One region of the Olsenella sp. DNF00959 genome, then DNA from elsewhere that is predicted to be linked to it. Evidence: riboswitches for the same ligand, from Rfam matches in the RefSeq annotation. Region 1 holds a riboswitch; the other holds the start of a gene.
What was found. A riboswitch is a leader RNA that binds a small molecule or an ion and turns the genes downstream of it on or off. The one in region 1 is predicted to bind cyclic di-GMP.
Positions count from the first base shown of each region.

Region 1 (9,030 bases):
AAATCCTGACCGATGGCAATCCCGTATGCCCTGCCAGGACACTATGCGAAGAATCACCTCCTATAGGCAGTGACGTACCCTGCAAGTGACCGGCACCCTTCTGAAGAACCTCGTCGTCGGTCCCGTGATATATGGGAACTCTATCGAGACCGAGCTTTGGAATGGAGATGGAGCCCATCATGCCATCACCCAGCACGTTGAGAAGGGAACCGTACTCCCCCTCGCTGACAGCCTTTTGGGAGGGGTCAAAGGGGTCTGTGACCACGGTCTTGCCAGCAAGGAGACGATCGTTGTAGTCGTAGGCGTCCTGTTTCTGCGTGCTGAGGTCCTCTTGGTGGAGGGACGAAACGGCTTGGTCCTGATTCCAACTCACCTGGGCCTGAGCCCGCTTATAGAAGAAGTCGCTTACATAGGGATAGGCAACGAGGGAGGCACCGCCCACGAAAATCAGGACGGCAAGGACCATGATTGGCCTTTTCCTCACGGTCCCTCCCAATGCAGCTCCCATCACCTGTTGTTGGAGCGAGAAGGACAGACCTTCTCGCGCAATCACATTCCCGATTGCCTCGCGGGAACCGCCTCAGATAAGGCGGTTCCCGGAGAGGCGAACGCATCCTAGGAAACGAGCACCTACGCCTCGTTCTTGCGGCTGCGAGCAACGATCACACCAGCGGCGGCCATCAGGCCAACGCCAACGACCGTCAGAGCCACGGTGCCAGCGCCACCCGTGACGGGCAGTCCAGGCTGGGGAACGTTGACGATGCTGCCGGCGTCGTAGAAGTTGAGGTACTCGCCGGTACCCTCATGCTCGATGGTGATGGTGTAGCCGCCACCGGGGTTCGAGGTCTTGGTTGCCTTGAAGGTGACGGTTTTGATATCACTGGAGGGAGTATAGCCAGCGGGAGCCTTGGTCTCCTTGACATAGAAGGTGCCCTCGCCGAAGCCCTTGGCGGTGCCGATGCCCTGAGCGTTGGTGGTCAGCTTGATGACGCTACCGTTCTCGTCGACCATCGGATGCTCGCAGGCCGAATCGGTGTACACGGTGAACTCGGCACCCTGGAGGGGCTTGGGCGAGGCGGTATCGTTGTCCACCTTGACGAGCTTGAGTCCGAAGGTGCTGTTGTCGACGTGATCCGTGACCGTGTCGTTGGAATGCTCGTCATAGGGGTTGTTGGCGAACTCGAGCGTGATGGTGTTCACGTCGGGGGTGTTCACCACGGCGCTGGAGTTGATCTTGCCGCCATACTTGATGGTCAGCTTCTGACCAGCATTGTAGGTCGAGAAGAACGCTGCGGCTGCATCGGACTTGATCTCAGCGACGAAACCATCTGCATTATGCGTGATATCGAAGCTCCCGGAAACATCGGTCGAGCCAACCATGATGGAGAAGCCCACGGCCTTCATGTAGGTGAGGCCCGCGGTCATGGTATCGGTAACCTTGAACTTCCTGTTGGTGGCGTTGCTGGGATACTGAGGGATGGTCACCTCAGCGGTATAGGGGATGACCTGACCCACGGAGTACTGGGAGGTGTTGTGGGTGTCGGCGTCCTCGCCGGTAGCCTTCTTGTCGATGGTGACCGGGGTGTTCTTCACGGCGATGCTGCCGTCGTTCAGCTTGTACGAGACACCGCCGGTCTCAGCCGTGTACTCGAGCTTGGCGATGGACCACTGATAAACGACCTTGCCGCTGGCAGGGGTGACCTTCACCAGGTACTCGCCCGCGGAAAGGCCGGTGAACTCGACGGAAGTGCCGGTCGCGGTCTTCTGGGGCTGGGCCACCGCACCGAGATTGGCGCTCGAACCGATGGTCTCGGCCGCCTTCTTCATCTCCACGCTGTCGGAGGCATAGACCTTGTAAGCGTCGAATGAGATGCCATAGTCGGCGGCGAACTCGTGCTTGAGGGTATTGTCTCCCTGGATGGTGGTGTTGACGATCTTGTAGATGTCAACCTTGTCTCCATCCGTCAGACCGGTGACGGTGAGCTTGCCGGTTGCCGTACCCTGGTTGGCGGCAGTCACACCCGTCGTCTCTGCAAGCGCTGCAGACGGGAAGAAGACGCCCAGAGCAAGCACCATCGCAAACAGCGTGGATAGCAATGCCTTGAACCGTCCCTCCATAGAAATACCGTGCATCATATGGTGCTCCTCTCTATTGCCACGTACTACCTTCGCTCCCTATTCATCCGGCTGACGCCGGCTTTGGGATAATTGGTGTGCCGTCCTCCCAGCTATGTGTGCTCGTCCGACGACTTCGCGCAAAAAACAGCCGGCTGCCCCCCTTGCGGAGAATGCAGCTGGCTACCAGTTAAGGCCCTATAGCTTTGCGTCGCTGCCTTTCGGCAGGTTTGCCAAGTTTAATTTTTTGCTTAAGGCGATTTTAAAGGAAGAGTAGGGATAGCTTCAAGCTGAATTTCAAAATAGAGAGGATCAGAAGGTGCGACCTGTTGACCCGCAGCTTCCGACCCCGTGTCCGGCAGCTCTTGCGCTCGTTCGTCGAGACCATCGTTTTTCAGAGTATCCAGCAAAGCCGCATCGTGCAAAAATAAGGGAGCTAGTTCGTTGAAGTAGGTACAGATGAACAATGGGATGGGATACGACATAAGCATCGAGAGTGTAGGTGGGCCCCACCCGCTATCTGTCAGAGAGGTGCTGCAGGTCTCTTTCGGGTTCAGGCGACAAACCCCCTTCGAGAGGAGCTTCATCACCAACGCCAACCTGAACTATGGCGCCATCCTGTCCTCGATCGTGGCCGTGCTGGAATGCTACATGCTGCAGAACAGCGCCAGGATGTCTAGCAACCCCCAAGTGGTCGAAAAAATGGGAATGAGCTGGATCGCCCAGCACAGCGCTGCTTATGCCATCCAGATGCTGAGCGCCCTGTTCCTCATTGCCTGTACCCTCGCCGTACGTAATTGCAGAAAAAGGCCGTGCAACGAGCTACTCTCGCGTGCCGCTATCATCCAGTTCATCGTAATATGCATCGCGTTCGGGATTTACATCTCACTCGGAGACATCGCGCGCAGCAACGGCATGTACGCGTTTCTCACCCAGATGGTCAGCATCGTCTGCATCTTTGTCGTCAAGCCTTTCATCTTTATCCCAATACTGTTCGGCACCTTCAGCTTCATGCTCCACGCCGCAAATGAAGCGGGCGCACTGACCCATGGTAGCACCGTCAATCTGCAGATACTCTGCCTCACACTTATGACCTCCTGCTGCATTAAGCACTACAAGTACGTGCGGGGGGCGCAAACGCGCGAGCGGCTGGCGCGTTACTCGTATCACGACGAGCTCACGGGGCTGCACAACACCCGAGCACTGCAGCAGGACCACGCGAGGTGGGTGGGAAAGCGGATCGCCTTCGCGATCATCGACATCGACAACTTCAAGCACTACAACGACGCCTTCGGACACCTCATGGGAGACCGCATCCTGTCCCTTCTTGCCTCGGGGATGTCCATCAACCTCGACGAGCACACCCGCATCTACCGCATGGGAGGGGACGAGTTCGCGCTGGTCTCGTCGAGCCTGGGAAAAGAGGGACTTCGTGCGTACATCGAGCATGGCAGGGCATCGTTCCAGACGAGGGCGAGCCAGAATGGCCTCGAAGCGCAGGGTCACCCCCTGGGCTTCTCCATCGGCATCGCCGAGGACCTGGTCAGCAGCACCGAGGACGTGCAGCGCCTCATGCGCGAAGCCGACAGGGCGATGTACGAGGAGAAGCGGAAGCGTCACGCGCGACGTGACTCCGTGGAGGTCGAACTCGGGGGCTAGCAGGGCGTTGAGCGCTCGCGCCAAGCCCAACAGCAACGACCCCAGTCAGTAGATCCGCCTGCCTTTGCCCGCAAGGCGCCCGCTCTTCGAACAGCGAAATGATGGCGATGGACCAAGTCTCGCGCTGGCGAAGTGACCCATGTCAGACCGTCAGCCATCCCCATGCAAAATGATCAATGCGACCCATGCAATAGTGCAGCGGTGCCGCAGACACTGCCAGAGGCACCACCGGGAAAGTGGTCGTTAAGGATACATACTTTGCATTTTTTTACAAGTTATGTATCCTTAAACGAGCATTTTTCAAGGAGGCAAGATCCATGGCGGAACTCTTCAGACGTGAGCTGTACCTCGAACGGCTAAGGCCTTTCTACGACACTGACCTCATCAAGGTCGTGACGGGCATGAGACGCTGCGGCAAGTCCTGCCTCATGCAGACCGTGATGGAGGAGCTGCGCGAGCGTGGGGTCGGCGAGGACCGCATCACCTACCTCGACCTCGACGCGAGGAGGTACCGGCGCGTGAGGGATCCCGACACCTTTGACAAGGCCATCGAGGCGGCCATAGGGGAGGACCCGCGCGGCAGCTACCTTTTCGTCGACGAGGTCCAGAATGTGGAGGGCTTCGAGGAAGTCGTCGAAGCATGGAGGCTCGAAGGCGTCTCGATTTTCATCACGGGCTCCAACTCCTACCTCCTCTCTGGGGAGCTCGCCACAAAGCTCACTGGGCGCTACGTCGAGCTTGAGCTCTTTACCTTGGCATTCCCCGAGTGGCTCGGCATGAGGGAGGCACTCGGCGAAGAGATCGGCCCTACGGCAGCGGAGTTCGAGCGATATCTGCGCGAAGGCGGCATGCCCGGCGCCGTGCGGCTCCCCAACCCTGCGGCACGCTCCGCTTACGTAGCGGACGTCATCGCCCAGGTCATCGAGAAGGACGTCAGCAGACGCGCCGGCAAGGTCCGCAATGCCGAAGCGTTCCGACGCGTCATGACATACATGGTCTCCAACTACGCGGCACCTACGAACTTCGCCAACATCGCCGAGGAGCTCCGCGAGGCTCAAGGGACGCCCGTCCTCGCGAGGACGGTCTCACGCTACGCAGGCTACCTGGAGGCCGCCAAGGTGCTCTATCGCTGCCCCACGTTCGACCTCAAGAGCAGGAGGAGCCTTCACGGAGGCGAGAAGCACTACCTCGCTGACCTCTCTCTTTACTACGCGCTCAACACGGACAACCAGGTCAGCTACGGCCCAGCCCTCGAGAACGTGGTCTACCAATATCTGAGGCGCCACGGATGGACGGTCAGCGTGGGACGCGTTGGCAGGTTGGAGGTGGATTTCATCGCACGGAAGGACCAGCGCTACGTTTATGTTCAGGTGTCGATGAGCATCGTCGACCAGAATGTGGAGGAACGGGAGTTCCGTCCGTTCTCGCTAATCAGGGATGGGTGGCCGCGCTACCTGCTCACCCTAGACCCCCTCCCCACGACGCGGGACGGCGTCACGCACCTCAACATCGCGGAGCTGATGGCTTCGGACGCCGACCTCTAGCAGGGCCTCTTGCGAGGCCTAACAAGGCCTAGCGAGGCATCTCTCCCCTGACGAGGGCGTCGACGGCGTCGGCCACCGCCTCGTCCTCCACGCGGCCCAGCTGCCGGCTCGCCGCTGCCTTCGCCTCCGGCGCCGCGCCCTCAACCGCGAACGAGAGCGGCACGTGCTCGAGCATGCTCACGTCGTTGCCACCGTCGCCGAACACCGCGACCTGGTCGAGGCCGACCCCCAGCCGCTCGCAGAGCACGTCGATGGCCGGGCCCTTGCCCCAGCCCGCCGTCATCACGTTGATCCAGCCCGGCTGCGGCACGTCGAAGGCCAGCTCGGGCAGCTCGGAGGCCAGGCGGTCCGCAAGCTCGTGCATGGCGGCGAGGTCTCCGTCGAGGAAGACGTTCGCCTTGACCGCGGAGGCCACCGGGACGTCGTCCACCACGCGGCAGCGCGCGGCGTACGAGGGAAAGCAGGCCTCGAGGTCGTCGAGCGAGCCCTGGACCAGCAGCGGCGTCGCGTCGTCGAAGACCACCGCGCCGGCTCCCTTGATGTCCCCCACCGCGCGCGCGAGCCGACGGAGCGGCCCCTGGGTCAGGAGTTCCTCGTGCACGAGCTCCCCGTCCAGGTAGACCTGCATGCCGTTGGAGGCCAGCGCCGTGGCGCAGCAGGCCTCGTCCCCGCCGAGCAGGGGGGCGATCCACTGGTGGCCTCGGCCGCTGGCGGGCCCGATGCGCAGGCCCGCGTCCAGCGCGCGGTGGAAGGCGGCGAGCGTGCGTCGTCCCACGACCTTCTGTCCGTAGGGCAGGATCGTGCCGTCGATGTCGGTCAGAATGAGTCGCACGTCGGTGGCCATGGGCCTTCTCCCCTGCCTCTGGGCTTCCTCGATTCGCGTGATGGGCGGACGGCTCGTGTGGCGCACGGGTGACTTCCGTCGTCGCATGCGGTCCGTCCGCGAACGCGCGGTTCGTCCACGAGTATAGTTGCGGAGGCTTTCCCGCGCCGCGAGGGGCCTGCCCGCGCTGAGAGGGGCCTGCCTACGTTGCGAGGGGCCTGCCCGCGCCGAAACGAACGGAGCTCCCATGAGATTCACCCACGTCGCCTTCGACCTGGACGGCACCCTCATCGACACCGACCCGCCTTTGCTCAGGACCTGGCAGCGCACGGCCCATGGCTATGGGCTCGACCTGCCGCTCGACAACTTCCGCGTCGCCTTTGGCATCACGACCGTGGACGCGCTCGGGCACCTGGGGCTGGACGTCGACCCCGACGAGTTCGTCCGGCGCTGGAACGACGACTACGCCGCCTTCGCCGACGAGACGGAGTACTTCCCCGGCGCTCGCGAGCTCCTGCGCGACCTGCGCGGCCACGGGCTGGGCCTGGGCGCCGTCACCTCCCGCGAGAGAGACGAGTACGGGATGTACTTTGGCAGGTTCGGGCTTGAAGGCCTGATGGACCACGTCGTCCTCGCCGACGCGACCGAGCGCCACAAGCCCGAGCCCGACCCCCTTCTGCACTTCGCCCGGCTCGCCGGCGCCGACCCCACGCGCTGCGCCTACGTGGGGGATCAGCCCACGGACGTCCAGGCCGCCCGCGCTGCGGGGTTCGCGTCGTGCCTCGTGGACTGGGATGGCACGCGACCCGCAGACGCTGGCGCGGACTTCGTCGCACGGGACTTCCGCGAGCTCGAGGACTTCCTGCTCGCGGGGTAGGCAGCTGTCCCACCCGTCACGACGCCGATGCGGCAACGTGCGGACGTCACTCTCCCCCGATTCCTTCCCCCGCCCAATGGAGGCACACATGCGCGTGTTTGACCTGCACTGCGACACGATCGACGCCCTCGCCCTGCGCGAGGTGGACGCCATAGGCAGCGTCCTCGGCCCCCTCGAAGACGATGACCTGCTGCACAACCGCCTCGCCCTGGACCTTACGCGCATGCGACAGGTCGCGGGCGACGGCTGGTGCCAGTGCTTCGCCATCTGGGTGCCCGAGGTCCTGGAGGGGACGCCCTTCTCGCCTCGTGCCGCCTATGAGCAGGCCCGGGACTACTTCGAAGAGCAGGTCCGACTGCACGCGGACCTCGTGGCGCAGACGCGCAACATGGGCGAGGCAGACGCCGTCGTCGCCTCCGGGCGCGTGGCAGCCTTCCTGACCCTCGAGGGCGCCTCCCCCATGGAAGGGGAGCTCGGCTACCTCGAGCGGCTACACGAGGACGGGGTGCGCATGGTCACCCTCTGCTGGAACGGCAGGAATGCCCTGGCCAGCGGGCACGAGACCTGCGACGGCCTGAGCGCGCTTGGCCGCCAGGCAGTTCGGCGCATGGGGGAGCTGGGGATGGTCGTGGACGCGAGCCACCTCAACGACGAGGGCTTCGCCGACCTGCTCGCGTGTTCTGACGCCCCGTTCGTGGCGTCGCACTCCAACAGCCGCGCCGTCTGTGGGCACCCCCGCAACCTGACCGATGACCAGTTCCGCGCGATCGTGGAACGCGGGGGCCTCGTGGGCCTCAACTACTTCCGCGCCTTCGTCACCGAGCGGGCGGAGGCCGAGGGCGCGATGGCGGCGGGCCATCCCACGCCCGAGGTGAGCTTCGACGAGCTCGCGGCCCACGTCGAGCACTTCCTCGACCTGGGCGGGGAGGACGCCGTCGCCCTGGGCAGCGACTACGACGGCTCGGAGGTGCCGGATTGGCTTGACGGCTGCCAGAGGCTTCCGGCCTTCCACGAGCGCATGGCCACCCGCTTTGGCGACGAGCTATGCGAGAAGGTCTTCTTCGCCAACGCCCACGCGTTCTTCCTGCGCACGCTGGGCTGAGCCCGCGGGGAGCAAGGGGCGCGTCGCCCGTCGTCGAAGGCAAGCAAAGACAGCAAATCTCACGAAATGCTGTCGATTTTCACGTTTGGCCTGTTGGTGGGAATCGAAGACAGCAATTCTCACAAAATGCTGTCGGCCTCCCCGGGGATGGCATCATTACCCCCGGCAGCGCCACCTTGCCCCTACGGATGCTCGAACAGCAGCGTAGAGAGAAGCTTCTCTCGCCTTGCCCGCAACCCTTCGTCCGCAAGGGCTTGCCGTGGCAGCATGAGGCTCTGGCGGGTCGACCTCTCCAGCAAGATTATCAGCTGCTGCGCAAGCAGGTCCATGGCCCCGCGCTCGAGCAGGTCCTCCTTGGTCACCACGAGGGTCGCCCGGCCGCTCGCAGCCAGATCCCTCTCGCGGCGCCGGTCATCCACGTACTTTCGCCTCAGCTGCAGCCTGAGGGACCGAAGGCTGCGATCCAGACCGGCGTCTCCGGGACGGGATCCGAGGTCCATTGCCGCCGATTCTAGGCCACGCAGGTCAAGGTGTCCCTCCCCGTCATAATTCAAGCAGACGGGTGCCTGCCTGAACTCGATGTCGGGAACCCTCGACGTGCGAGTCATGGGCAAGCCAGCCCCAGCCTGCACGCGTCTGTTGAGCATGATGGGACCCAGGTCGTAGCCGCCCTCCCCGCCGGGAAGCGCAAGGAGCGTCGCAAGCACGGCCTCGAGGGGCGACCAGGCGTTCGGACCCGAAAGCCCCAGGGCACGCCCCACGCGTGACGTGGCACTGGAGGAAGGAAGCCGAGCGAGCTCCCAAAGCAGCTCGTCCGTCTCCGCGAAGGGGGCAAGCCCAAAAGCCACCTCCCCCCTGACGGGGTCGACCGGGTCGCGCGCGAACGTCCCCTCCAGCTCGGATGCGACGC
Region 1 covers NZ_KQ960127.1:170,109-179,138, reverse strand. Annotated here, with positions in the region: gene HMPREF1868_RS04525 (class C sortase) at 1-466, opposite strand, end outside; gene HMPREF1868_RS04520 (SpaH/EbpB family LPXTG-anchored major pilin) at 631-2,133, opposite strand; cyclic di-GMP riboswitch class I at 2,287-2,360, opposite strand; gene HMPREF1868_RS04515 (GGDEF domain-containing protein) at 2,575-3,774, shown strand; gene HMPREF1868_RS04510 (ATP-binding protein) at 4,092-5,318, shown strand; gene HMPREF1868_RS04505 (HAD family hydrolase) at 5,347-6,162, opposite strand; gene HMPREF1868_RS04500 (HAD family hydrolase) at 6,389-7,018, shown strand; gene HMPREF1868_RS04495 (dipeptidase) at 7,107-8,120, shown strand; gene HMPREF1868_RS04490 (hypothetical protein) at 8,303-9,030, opposite strand, start outside.

Region 2 (9,030 bases), on a different contig from region 1:
ACGGCATCGCCGATGTCGTAGTCAGCCGTGTTCTGCCACTCGGAGGTCGTCCCGGTGGTGTCGTTCGTGTCCTTGACCTCCTTCTTGGAGGTCGTGGTGGTGTCCTTGGCGGTCACTGCCGTGTCGCCCACCACCTGCAGCATGTACTTGGAGTACGTGTCGCTGGTCAGCGACTCGGTGACGTCCTTGATGAAATAGTAGCCGTCGCCGACGACGTCAATGCTGCCATTGTCGGAGGCGAACTTTGTCGTGGACAGGTTGGCCGCGATGACCTTTGCCAGCGCCTCGGCGTCGGTGGACTTGTCGGTGATGCCGCTCATGGCCGCCGCCGCGGTCACGGCGTCGGTTGCGTCGGCGAACTTGGAGCCGATGACGGGGTCGGCCTTCAGGGCGGCGAGCAGGGCGTCGCCGTTCACGCCGGAGCCCCACGTGATGTTCTGCAGCTGCTTGCTCGCACTGTCATACGTACCCGTGAACACCTGGTAGGCCTCGTAGGAGTGCGTGTCGACCTGGCCGCTGGGCTCGCTCACCGTGACGGTGTGGAGAGTCGTCGCGTCAGCGAACGCGGAGGCGGGGACCAACGCGAGCGCCATCACGACCGCGGCGACCACGGCGAAGACCCCCGTGAGCCTCTTCCTTAGTTCTCTCATTCGTACCTTCCTTCTCTCTTTCCACTTGCCGCATGCGCTCGGCATGCCTCGAACCTTGGTGGGCCCCAGGGACCCGGTCGCGTACCTTGCCAAGCTAAGGCCCATGACCTCGTGCACCCCTCATCCGACTCCACCTCCCACGCCTCTTCCACTCCCGTGCCTCTTCCATCCAGCCACCGGTCGCGGTCCACCCCCGTTCGGGCCTTCGTCACAGGGACCCGAGCCCCGAGGGGGGCCACACGCGCAGGGCCAACCTGCCCTCCACCTGGTCGGCGGAGATGCAGCCCACCTGGGACGTGCGGGAGTCCACCGACACGCTGCGGTGGTCGCCCATGACGAAGTACCTCCCCTCGGGCACCTGGTAGGGAAGCGCGATGTCGCACTGGCCCTTGCTCTTGGCGCCCGCCTGGAGGTAGGGCTCGTCCATGGGCTGGCCGTTGACGCTCACGTTGCCGGCCTCGTCGATGTCAACCCAGTCTCCGGGACCTGCGATCACCCGCTTGACCAAGGACTTGTTGTTGTAGCTGAAGGCGACGAGGTCCCCCGTCCCGATGTCACCGCCCTTGGTGGCCAGCACGACGTCGCCCTCGGAGAGCGTCGGCACCATCGAGTCGCCGTAGATCCTGAAGAGGGGGAACACGAGCAGCGATCCCAGGACAGATGCGGCGAACACGATGCCCAGGACCGCGACGGCGTTCTTGGCCGCGCGGCCCCTGCCGTGCTGGCGCCGCACGCGCTCGTACTCCCGCCTGACCTGGTCCGTCGTCGGCAGGACGGCTACGGCGAGCGTCTCGCGCAGGTGCGCGGCGCGCCTCGGGGACGCGGACGGGCCTTTGGGGACGCCGGAGGCGCCGTCCCGACTCGTCGTCATCGCCGCACCTCCGTCCCCGCCTCACCCGACCGGGGCTCCACGCCGCCGGTGGCGCCTTCCCCGGAAAGGGGCATCCCGATGCTGCGCTTGTAGATGTCTATGGCACGCTGGGCGTCCTCGAACATGCCCGCCAGCCTCAGCGACGCCTCGGCCAGGGACTCCGAGTCGGCAGCCGTGACGCTGCACTCCCTGACCCTCCGCTGCGCCTCGTCGAGCTGGCCGCGCAGGCGCTCGTTCTCCTCCATGGCGTCCTCGAGCAGCTGGAGCAGCTGCAGGCGGCTGAGGCCCCTGAGGTCGACCCCCTGGGGCTCGGTGCGCGAGGCTTCGGGGGCGGACATGCCCACGAACCTGCCAAGGCGTCCGCCGAGCGGCCAGCGGGAGGGCGAGCCGGCGCGTCCATGCGCCGACCGCTCCGCCTCGCCGTTCCTCTGGAACCTGTTGCCGCCCATGCCCCGACACCCCTCACGACTGGAGCTTGCGTGTGTCACCTCTGCGGGCCGGGCCCCGCAGGTGGCCTTGTCTCGCACGCCAGGAAAGCCGCCACGCCAGACGCGCCCCTGCTGGCGCGACACCCCGGCGCGACATCATGAATTCGCTTGGTTTCTTCGCTAATAGGAAACAGTCAGACACCTCCCCTCTGCGCGAGAACGGATGCAGCTGGCTGCCATTTAAGGCCCTGTAGCTTTGCGTCGCTACCTTTCGATAGCTTTGCCACGCATAGAATAGAGTCTTTTTTTTTTTTTTTTTTGTCAATCGCCCCCCGCACGTAAGTTCCTCAGGCGGCCTCGTCGTCCACACAAAGCCGACAATGGGCCCTCGCCTTCCGCTCCCCCGTCGCCTTGTGGCCGACTTGGCGGGTGCCTTGGCATCCCTTGCACGCGGCTGTGGCTACGGATATGATTCGTCCTTAACACGGGTCGTTTTGCCTGGCATTTCCAACGGGACCCATGCCCCTTCGGCCTGGCGGGCCCGGGTGTCGGGAGGCCGTCGGGACCCCGGCCGTCCCGTCCGTTTGCCCCGCCAGCCAACGACCCGCATCGCCATGGGGAGAGCACCTTGGACATATCCACGCTGGGCGTACCGTTCTACCCCGGGGCCACCCCCAAGGACCACCTGATGGTCGCCCTCGGCCTCACCCGGCTCACGGACGGGGAGCGGCGCTACGTGCTCGACTTCAACCTGCTGGGCGGGGCCATCCTCTCCCTGAGCACCGTCGTCCTCGAGGTCATCATGCTCGCGCAGAACTTCTCGCGCGGGATGCAGCCGAGGTGGTCCAAGCCGTCGGGTGGGCCTGGATCATCCAGCACCGCGTGGCCTACGCAGTGCAGCTCGCGAGCGCGCTCGTCCTCCTCGCGGGAACGGTGCGCCACTACTTCGGGAGGCCCCTCGGGACGGGCGCAAGCTGGGTCCTGCTTGCGCAGTACATAGTCATCGCCCTGGCCTTCGGGATGTTCATAGCCCGCTGGGATGCGAACCGGGGGCATGGGGTGTACGCCCTTCTCACGCAGATGGTGGCCCTCGCCTGCATCTTCTCCATCAGGCCCTCCATCTTTGTGCCCGGCTGCCTGCTTGCCATGCTCGTAACCACGCATCACGCCAACGAGCTGGGCCTGTTGAGCCATGGCGACAGGGTCAACCTGACCATGCTCTTCGTGATCATCGTGGTGTCCTGCTGCATGAAGTACTACTCGACGGTGCGCATAGCCCGCGACCGCCTGCTCCTCCAGGAGCAGGCGCACAGCGACGGCCTGACCGGCCTGGGCAACGTCCATGCCCTCAGGCAGGACATGCCGCGCCTCGTGGGAGGCCGAATCAGCGCCTCGGTGCTGGATGTGGACGGCTTCAAGCTCTGCAACGACAGGCTCGGGCATGCCGTGGGCAACACGATCCTCGCACTGCTGGCCGACGCCCTGCTCGAGTCCTTTGGCCCCCAGGGCACCTGCTATCGCACAGGCGGGGACGAGTTCGTGGTGATATCCGTCGACCTGCCGGAGAGGGAGCAGAGGGCGCTCGTCGACGACGCCCTGGCACGCTTCCACTCCAATGCCTCCGCGAGGGGGATCCAGATTGACGGGAGGCCCATCACGGTGTCCGCCGGAACCGCCCATGGGTCCGTGGGCAAGGCCTCTGACGTGGACGACCTGCTGCAGCTTGCCGACCAGTCAATGTATCGCATGAAGGAGAGGCGCCGGGAGCTGCTTGCGGGCGCGGGCCACCAGGAAGTTGGTGGCGGCACGAGCTAGGGGCCGGGCCCGCCCAGGGCCAGGGCGGCGTCAAGGGACACCAGGACTCCCCTGCCGCCGTCACGGGCGCGGCCACGCCCTGGCCGGTCGCCCGCAACCGCACGGCCACCGCCAGAGGATGCATGCATCATGACCGCAAAAAGCAAGAGGGACCCCGGCTTGTCCGGGGTCCCTCTTGCGTCACCGCTGCCGACGAGGCGTGGGACTAGAGCTTGATCTCGATGTCCACGCCCGCGGGAAGGTCGAGGCGCATGAGCGAGTCGACGGTCGAGGAGCTGGGGTCGAGGATGTCGATGAGGCGCTTGTGGGTGCGCATCTCGAACTCCTCGCGCGAGTCCTTGTCCTTGTGGGGCGAGCGGATGACCGTGTAGAGGTTGCGCTCGGTGGGCAGGGGGATGGGGCCGGACACGCGGGCGCCGGTCTTCTGGGCGGTGTCCACGATGAGCTTTGCGGACTGGTCCACTACCTCGTGATCGTAGCCCTTGAGGCGAATCCTGATCTTCTGGCTTGACACTTCAAATACCTCCATCGAATAGCGGCTGCGAGTTGCTCGCGCTGCCATTGGCTACTTTTGCTTACGAGGCGCTTCCGCCGTTCTTGCTGACGATCTCCTCGCGGACGTTCTTGGGAACGGGCTCGTAGGAGTCGAACTGCATGGTGTAGGAAGCACGGCCCTGGGTCTGGGAGCGCAGGTCGGTGGCATAGCCGAACATCTCGCCCAGGGGTACCTTGGCCCTGATGAGCTTGGTGTTGGCGCGATCCTCCATGCCCTCGATCTTGCCGCGACGGCCGCTCAGGTTGCCCATGACGTCGCCCATGTACTGCTCGGGCGTCTCGACCACGACGGACTCGACGGGCTCGAGGAGCACGGGGTCGGACTTGGCGAGGGCGTTCTTAATCGCCATGGAGCCGGCGATCTTGAAGGCGGCCTCGGAGGAGTCGACCTCGTGGTAGGAGCCGTCGACCAGGGTGACCTTCACGTCCTGGACGGGGTAGCCGGCGATGACGCCGGTCTCCAGAGCCTCCTGGATGCCCTTGTCCACAGAGGGGATGTACTCCTTGGGGATGGAGCCGCCGACGGTGGCGTCAACGAACTCGTAGCCAAAGCCGGCCTCCATGGGCTCCAGGTCGATGATGGCGTCGCCGTACTGGCCGCGGCCGCCGGACTGGCGGACGAACTTGCCCTGCACGTGCTGCACGGCCTTGCCGGCGGTCTCGCGGTAGGCGACCTGGGGCTTGCCCACGTTGCACTCGACGTGGAACTCGCGGCGCAGGCGGTCGACGATGATCTCGAGGTGCAGCTCGCCCATGCCGGCGATGATGGTCTGGCCGGTCTCGTGGTCGGTGTGCACCTGGAAAGTCGGGTCTTCCTCGGCGAGCTTGGCCAGGCCTACGGACATCTTGTCCTGCTCGGCCTTGGACTTGGGCTCGACCGCGACGTCGATGACGGGCGCGGCGAACTCGATGGACTCGAGCACGATGGCGTGCTTCTCGTCGCAGAGGGTGTCGCCGGTGGAGGTGTTCTTGAGGCCGACGCAGGCGACGATGTCGCCGGCGGAGCACTCCTCGCGGTCGACGCGGTCGTTGGCGTTCATCTCGAGGATGCGACCCAGGCGCTCACGGTTGTCCTTGACCGAGTTGTAGACGTAGCTACCGGACTCGGCCTGGCCGGAGTACACGCGGATGTAGGTGAGCTTGCCGACGAAGGGGTCGGTCATGATCTTGAAGGCGAGGGCGGAGAAGGGCTCCTTGGGGTCCGCGTGACGGACCTCGTCCTCGCCCTTCAGGTTCTTGCCGTCGATCTCGGTGACGTCGAGGGGGCTGGGCAGGTAGTCCACGACGGCGTCGAGGAGCTCCTGGATGCCCTTGTTCTTGTAGGCGGAGCCCACGAAGACGGGGTTCATCTCGCCGGCGAGGACGCCCTTGCGAATGGCGGCCTTGAGCTGGTCGACGGAGATCTCCTCCTCCATGAGGATGGCCTCCATGAGCGCGTCGTCGAAGTTGGCGGCGGCGTCGAGGAGCTCCTCGCGCTTCTCTGCCGCGAGCTCGGCGAACTCGTCGGGGATGGAGTCCATGACCTCGGGATAGATCATCCCCTTGGCGTCCTCCTTGAAGTCCCAGGCCTCCATGGTGACGAGGTCGATGAGGCCCCAGAAGTTGGACTCGGCGCCCATGGGAATCTGGGCGGCCACGGCAGCGGCGCCCAGACGGTCCTTCATGGTCTCGATGGCGTGGAAGAAGTCGGCGCCAACGCGGTCGTACTTGTTGATGAAGGCGATGCGGGGCACGCCGTAGTTGGCAGCCTGGCGCCACACGGTCTCGGACTGGGGCTGGACGCCTGCGACGGCGTCGAAGACGGCGACGGCACCGTCGAGGACGCGCAGGCAGCGCTCGACCTCGGCCGTGAAGTCAACGTGGCCCGGGGTGTCGATGATCTGGATGACGTGGTCCTTCCAGAAGCAGGTGGTGGCGGCGGAGGTGATGGTCACGCCGCGCTCCTGCTCCTGAACCATCCAGTCCATGGTGGCGGCACCGTCGTGGACCTCACCGATCTTGTGGGTCTTGCCGGTGTAGTAGAGGATGCGCTCGGTAGTGGTGGTCTTGCCCGCGTCGATGTGGGCCATGATGCCGATGTTGCGCAGGTCTTCGAGTTTGTACTTAACTTTCGCCATTTCGCTACTTCCTCGAGCCTTCGATTAGAAACGGTAGTGCGAGAAGGCGCGGTTGGCCTCTGCCATCTTGAAGAGGTCCTCGCGACGCTTGACGGAGGCGCCGACGCCGTTGGCGGCGTCCATGATCTCGTTGGCGAGGCGCTCGGCCATGGTCTTCTCCTTGCGGGCGCGGGAGAAGTTCACGATCCAGCGGATGGCCAGGGTGGTGGCACGACGGGAGTTGACCTCCATGGGCACCTGGTAGGTGGCGCCGCCGACGCGCTTGGGCTTGACCTCGAGGGTCGGGCGCACGTTGTCCATGGCCTTCTTGAAGACGGAGAGGGCGTCCTGCTCGGTCTTGGCGGCGACCATGTCGAAGGCACCGTAGACGATGCGCTCGGCGGTGGCCTTCTTGCCATCGAGGAGGACCTTGTTGATGAGCTGGGTCACGAGACGGTTGTTGTAGACGGCGTCGGGGATGACCTCACGACGAACTGCTGCTGCACGACGCGGCATGTGTATCTCCTAAGAACTGGAAAGGCTGATTCAGGATTTGGGGTCTTACTCCTTGGGGCGCTTCGCGCCATAGCGGGAGCGGGCCTTCTTGCGGTCCTGAACGGCAGCGCAGTCATAGGCGCCGCGGACGATCTTGTAGCGCACGCCGGGGAGGTCGCGGACGCGGCCGCCACGGATGAGGACGATGGAGTGCTCCTGCAGGTTGTGGCCCTCGCCGGGGATGTAGGCCGTGACCTCGATGCCGTTGACGAGGCGCACGCGGGCGACCTTGCGCAGCGCCGAGTTGGGCTTCTTGGGCGTGGTGGTGAAGACGCGGGTGCAGACGCCGCGCTTCTGGGGGTTGTGCTGCAGGGCTGCGTTCTTGGACTTGGCCTTGTGGGACACGCGGCCCTGGCGGACGAGCTGGTTGATGGTAGGCAAAGCTTTCTCCTTCGTAGAGCGTGCGAGTAGGCGGTGCGCGAGCACCTATGTATCAAGGACGGCGCAGCACCGTCGTCCCGGATTGTCATGCGCATGACAGTCGCGCCGGGAAACATTACGCCCAATAAGGGCAGATGTCAAAATACCACGGGTCCGGGCGTATCCTTGATTCATCCATATTACACAGGCGAGAGACGAGCCGGAACGCCGGCGGAGAAGCAGTGTGCAACGAGGCGGGCGGCGCCCGTCGCACGCAAACGTGCTGCAGATGGCCACCCGCCCCCCCACGCGCGACCGTCGTTCTCTATGCCAATCTATGAAACCGAGGATACAAAACCCCAGTTGACGAGCCTCTCGATTCAGGAGAAGGCATAGAGAACGCATGTGGGCGGGGGCGGGGCGGGGGGACTACGCAGAGGCCTAGGAGACGGACTCCTCCGCGGCGTGCTTGAGGCCCGTGGCGATGAGGGCGCTCACGTGGTCGTCTGCCAATGAGTAGATGACGCGCTGCCCGTCTCGCCTGGAGCTCACCAGGCCTCGGTCCCTAAGCAGCCTGAGCTGGTGCGATATGGCGGATTGCGTCACATTGCACGCCTCGGTCAGCTCACTCACGCTCCTCTCGCCCATGACCAGGACGCCAAGGATCTGGAAGCGCGTCGAGTCGCTGAGCGCGTCGAAGATCTGCGTGGCACGGTACACAATGTCGTCGCTGGCAAGGCACTCCTCGAGCGTGCGCGTCGTTTCTTCCATGGGACCTCCCCTCATAGGGCGCCTGTCCTCCCCCACCGATTCTAGGCAAGAGGGACCTCGCGCACGAGAGGGGCCCGCCACTCTCGTGACGGGCCCCGCGCCAAGCATCCGGACGAGAGCTACTCCTCGTCGCCGTCCTCGCTCTGCTCCACCTGCGAGAGCAGGTCGTGCAGGGAGCCAAGGTCCTCGTTGATGACCTGGTCGCCCTCGTCGTCAGAGGTCTCGCTGCTGCCACCGATGAGCTCGTCGTCGAAGCTGTGCTTCGCGGGAGCCGCGGTGCCCAGCATGATGTCGTTGTCGGCATCAGGCGAGAACACCATGTTGAGCAGTTGCGAGAGGTCCTCGCTGTCCGCCTCGTCCTCGTCGGGCTCGAGGATGTAGAGGAGGTTGCGGGCCTCGAGGCCGTCACGGAGCTCCTCGATCGCCTTGGCGCCGATGCCGTCGATGCGCAGGAGGTCGTCCTCGGTCTTTCCGATGAGGTCACCCACGGTCTCGATGCCGACCTCGCTGAACTTGTTGGTCCAGCGCTGCGACACCCCGAGGTCGTCGAAGAGGTAGAGCTTGGCGTCCTCGCTGGAGAGGGTGCGGCCGTTCTTGGAGTAGACGCCGCCGAAGCCGTAGTCGTCGCCGATCCAGTCGAGCTGCTTGGGCAGCTGGTCCTCGATACCCTTGAGCTTCTCGGGAGCCCAGTCGGGCAGGCTCTTCGCCATGGGCGAGGTGGGGCCGTCGATGACCTGGCCGTGGTAGGTGAGCTTGACGTCGCCGTACGCCTTGAGGCCGGTGCCTGCGGGAATCTTCTTGCCCACGATGACGTTGGACTTGAGGTCCAGCAGGTGGTCGACCTCGCCCTTGATGGCGCTCTCGGTGAGGACGCCGGCGGTGCGGATGAACGACGCGCTCGACAGCCAGGAGTCGATGGAGCTGGCCAC
Region 2 covers NZ_KQ960133.1:275,441-284,470, reverse strand. Annotated here, with positions in the region: gene HMPREF1868_RS08160 (isopeptide-forming domain-containing fimbrial protein) at 1-650, opposite strand, end outside; gene lepB (signal peptidase I) at 859-1,521, opposite strand; gene HMPREF1868_RS08150 (hypothetical protein) at 1,518-1,970, opposite strand; cyclic di-GMP riboswitch class I at 2,171-2,244, opposite strand; gene HMPREF1868_RS08145 (GGDEF domain-containing protein) at 2,790-3,764, shown strand; gene rpsJ (30S ribosomal protein S10) at 3,970-4,278, opposite strand; gene fusA (elongation factor G) at 4,340-6,436, opposite strand; gene rpsG (30S ribosomal protein S7) at 6,461-6,931, opposite strand; gene rpsL (30S ribosomal protein S12) at 6,977-7,351, opposite strand; gene HMPREF1868_RS08120 (ArsR/SmtB family transcription factor) at 7,772-8,101, opposite strand; gene HMPREF1868_RS08115 (DNA-directed RNA polymerase subunit beta') at 8,221-9,030, opposite strand, start outside.
Region 2: it holds a riboswitch for cyclic di-GMP, as region 1 does, so the genes downstream of both, HMPREF1868_RS08150 (hypothetical protein) here and HMPREF1868_RS04520 (SpaH/EbpB family LPXTG-anchored major pilin) in region 1, are expected to answer to the same signal.